Regions from separate parts of the Exiguobacterium sp. s161 genome, predicted to be linked through region 2. Evidence: predicted binding sites of a transcription regulator. Region 2 holds the regulator's gene; the other holds the start of a gene.

Evidence for each region. Region 2 encodes Rex, which represses fermentation and respiration genes when NADH is low (regulators of the CRP and FNR family bind a similar motif). Its sites were predicted from a motif close to TTGTGAAATATTTCACAA; they were not measured.
Region 1: the regulator Rex is predicted to act here: its motif matches at 1,140-1,157, upstream of KNQ14_RS10660 (L-lactate dehydrogenase).

What each region holds. Positions count from the first base shown of each region.
Region 1 is NZ_JACSNH010000003.1:218,471-220,675, forward strand. Features, by position in the region: gene KNQ14_RS10650 (5-formyltetrahydrofolate cyclo-ligase) at 1-305, shown strand, start outside; gene KNQ14_RS10655 (DUF92 domain-containing protein) at 299-1,078, shown strand; gene KNQ14_RS10660 (L-lactate dehydrogenase) at 1,244-2,200, shown strand.
Region 2 is NZ_JACSNH010000001.1:9,099-11,303, forward strand. Features, by position in the region: gene KNQ14_RS00080 (ATP-binding cassette domain-containing protein) at 1-622, opposite strand, end outside; gene KNQ14_RS00085 (redox-sensing transcriptional repressor Rex) at 790-1,449, shown strand; gene KNQ14_RS00090 (twin-arginine translocase TatA/TatE family subunit) at 1,449-1,649, shown strand; gene tatC (twin-arginine translocase subunit TatC) at 1,657-2,205, shown strand, end outside.

The DNA of each region.
Region 1 (2,205 bases), on a different contig from region 2:
TTTATGAACATGGACCAGAAGATCAACTGCAAGTAAATCAGATGGGGATTGCTGAACCGATCGCTTCAGCACGTCGCGCCTCACTTGATCAAGCAGAGCTTTGCCTCGTTCCAGGTCGCGCCTATCGTCGGGACGGCTATCGTTTAGGATGGGGAGGAGGCTATTACGATCGTGCACTCGTGCCATATATAGGATGTAAAGTATCGATTGCCTTTTCTGAACAACTTCTTCCAGATTTCGAAGTGGAAGCCTTTGATATCCCCGTTGACTTGATCGTCACTGAATTAGAGGTCATCCGATGCTAAGCGCGACCATTTTGTTTTGTCTATTGCTTGCTTGGACCGGACGATCTTTTCGTTTATTGACGACAAGTGGTGCGATCATGACCCTGCTCGTCGGTAGTGGTGTCTCATTCGGATTCGGTTGGCAAGGATTAGTAGTACTCTTACTCTTCTTTGGTAGCTCGAGTCTGTTATCGAAGGTCGGACGATCTAGAAAACAATCGGTCGACTCCATCGTTGAGAAAGACGGCGCGCGTGACGGATGGCAAGTCCTTGCGAATGGAGGGGTAGCGTTCGTTGCTGCCTTAGCGTATGCCATGACGATGGATTTTGCGTATCTCTTGTTGTTTCTATTCGTCATCGCAGCATCGAATGCTGATACGTGGGCATCCGAAATCGGACCGCTCTCAAGACGTGATCCATGGTCGCTCAAAACGTTACGACGGGTACCAGCAGGAACAAGTGGAGCGATGTCGCTGATTGGAACGGTCGGTACGATCGCAGGAGCTGCGTTCATCGCGATAGCAGCGCATTGGATATTTTCTCTTTCTTTAAGAGACGTCTTACTCGTAACAAGCATCGGTGTACTCGGGAGCCTGCTGGATACACTATTTGGAGCAGTAGGGCAACGCGTTTACCGATGTACAGTTTGTGGGGAATACACAGAAAAGCGAAAGCACCATGGGCAACCGACAGCTTATGTTTCAGGTATTCGATTTTTAGGGAATGATGCTGTCAATGTCTTAACGAGTGGTTTGGCAAGTGGAATCGGGTTTATCATCGTTCGATTCTGGTAACTGGAAAGTATATGAGTATGTAATTCCTTATGTTAGGATATCAATGACACAAAACGGACAAATGTGATTAATTTCACATGGTACAAATAATGTGAAAGATGTTACAATTTATTTGTGAGATAGTTAACAAACTCTTAGGATGAATGAAAGGGTGGACATAACGATATGGAATTACATGCGAAAGTGACACGGGTAGCCCTCATTGGAGCTGGTGCAGTCGGCTCAAGCTTTGCCTATCAGATGTCAACAGCTGGGCTTTGTGAAGAACTTGTCATCATTGATGTCAACAAAGCCAAAGCAGAGGGCGAGGCAATGGACTTAAACCATGGAACACCATTTAGCTCTTCACCGATGCGAATATGGGCTGGCGACTACGCGGACTGCCGCGAAGCGGAAGTCGTCGTCATCACGGCAGGCGCTCCACAAAAACCAGGTGAGACAAGACTCGATCTCGTTGCAAAGAATGCGTTGATCATGAAAGAAATGATTCGTCAAATCATGGATTCTGGTTTTGATGGGATCATCGTCGTGGCTTCTAATCCGGTTGATATCATGGCTCATCTTGCCTGGAAATATTCCGGTCTTCCGAAATCCCGCGTATTTGGATCAGGAACGGTGCTTGATACAGCACGTCTGCGTCAAATGCTTGGAGAATACTTTCACATTGACTCCCGAAATGCCCATGCCTATATTCTTGGAGAACATGGTGATACGGAATTCGCTGCCTGGAGTAACAGCCGTATTTATGGAAAAACGATTGATGAACTACTTGCTGAAGACGATCGTTATTCTCAAGCAGATCTTGATCAAATTTACATCAACGTCCGAGATGCTGCTTATCATATCATCGAGCGCAAAGGGGCAACCTACTATGCGATCGGGCTTGGGCTTGTTCGGATCGTTCGTGCCATCCTCGGAAATGAGAACTGTCTATTAACGGTCGGTGCGCATGTCGATGGGCAGTATGGCATTTCCGGTATCCACATTGGAGTTCCCGCCATCATTAATCGTCAAGGTGTGCGTGAAATCATTGAAGTCTCATTGACGGAAGAAGAGTTGAAGAAATTCCATCATTCTGCTGATGTATTGCGTCAGACGCTTGAACCCGTCTTGCAAGGATAAGCGTA
Region 2 (2,205 bases):
AACTTTCGAGCCAAGCGAGCGTATCGATATCGAGGTGGTTGGTTGGCTCATCGAGAATGAGGAGCTCTGGTGCTTGCAGGAGCATCTTCGCTAAGGCGAGACGTGTCCGTTGACCACCGGATAACGTTTGGATCCGGCGCGAATAATCGTCCGGATAAAAGCGCATGCCGTGCAGGACGGAGCGGATATTCGCTTCGAACTGATAACCACCCGCTTCTGAGAAGTCGTGTTGCGCTTGATCGTACGTCTTTAGGAGACGATCGTACGCGACCGGATCGTTCAAGATATGCTCCATGCCCATTTCGATTTCCATCCGGCGTAGTGTTCGTTCTTGTTCTTGGAGATGTTCAAAGACGGTCAGCATCTCGTTCCAGATCGTCTCGTTCGATTCAAGACCACTGTCTTGCGCGAGATAACCGATTTTGACATCCTTGCCTTTCATGATGTCGCCCGAGTCATGACTGAGTTCGCCAGCGATGATTTTGAGCAAGGTCGATTTACCGGCACCGTTTCGTCCGACGAGCGCAATCCGGTCACGCTCTTGTACTTCCAATTTGATATTTTCTAAAATCGGCTCAACGCCGAATGATTTCGAGAGTTGGTTGACTTGTAAGAGTATCATTTCCATCCATCCTTCCACCCTTTAGTCTATCACGAACAAAAGCGCGAGGTCCTGCGGAATATATTATTTGTGACTCTATGTGAAGTGGTTTACAATCAAGGAGAGTAGAAAGCTTTTTGCAAAGATTTGGGTGCCACGATGGATGTGGCCGAAGGGGGAACTGCAGGATGAATGGACCAGACACAAAAATTCCACAAGCGACAGCAAAACGGTTGCCGCTATATTATCGCTTCATCCAAAGTTTATACAATTCAGGCAAGCTCCGCGTCTCTTCTGCTGAGTTAAGCGAGGCGGTGAAGGTTGATTCAGCAACGATTCGTCGCGATTTTTCCTACTTTGGGGCATTAGGGAAGAAGGGGTATGGATATAACGTTCAACATCTCTTAACGTTTTTCCGCAAAACCTTGAATCAAGATGAGGTGACGAATGTTGCCTTAATCGGGGTCGGTCATCTCGGAACAGCGTTTGCAAATTATAACTTTTTAAAGAATAATAGTACTCGGATAGTCGTTGCGTTTGATGCGGACGAAGAGAAGGTCGGAACAACGACGCATGACGTTCCAATCTATCATGTTTCGGACATGAAAGAACAAATCGAAGCGAATCAGGTCGATGTTGCCATCTTGACGGTTCCATCCCAGTTCGCGCAGTCAGTAGCGGATGAGTTAGTCGAGTATGGTGTGACGGGCATCCTGAACTTTACGCCCGCGCGGTTGAACGTGCCAGCGAGCGTCCGGGTCCATCACATCGATTTATCGATCGAGTTGCAGTCGTTAGTTTATTTCATGAAGCATTATTCGCAATCAGCTGAAGGAGTGAAATCATAATGGAAAACCTTATCCCGTCAACTATAGCATTCATCGGACCAGGTAGCTTAGCACTAATCGGTGTCGTCGCATTAATCATCTTCGGACCGAAAAAGTTACCTGAACTTGGTCGTGCTGCGGGTCAGACATTGAAAGAGTTCAAGAGCGCAACGAACGGTATCATGGACGACGATAAAAAGGATGAACCGAAAGAGAAGTGATTGAATCATGGCGATTGATCAAGAACAAAGCGTGACGTCGCATCTAGACGAACTGCGTAAACGAATCGTCTGGTCGCTTATCATCGTCGTCGTCCTGTTCGCTGTTGCATTTCCGCTCGTCCGACCGCTCGTTCGCTTCTTGCAAGCGGACTTAAAAGAGCTCGGTATCGGTTTGAATGCCTTCAACGTCGCAGATCCTTTAATGTTGTATTTGAATCTTGCGTTCATCATCGCAATCGTGCTGGCATCGCCGTTCTGGATGTATCAACTCTGGGCATTCGTCCGCCCTGGTCTGTATGATAAGGAGCAAAAAGCGACATTGACGTATATTCCGGTCATCTTCTTTCTATTTTTGGCTGGTGTAGCCTTCTCATACTTTTGGTTGTTACCTTTCTTATTAAAAGTTTCGACTGAACTAGGGAAGGAACTCGGAATCGAACAAGTCATCGGAGTTGAGAACTACTTCAGTTTCTTAATCCGATTAACGATTCCGTTCGGTCTTCTTTTCCAATTGCCGGTCGTGACGATGTTTCTGACACGTCTTGGTCTCGTGACG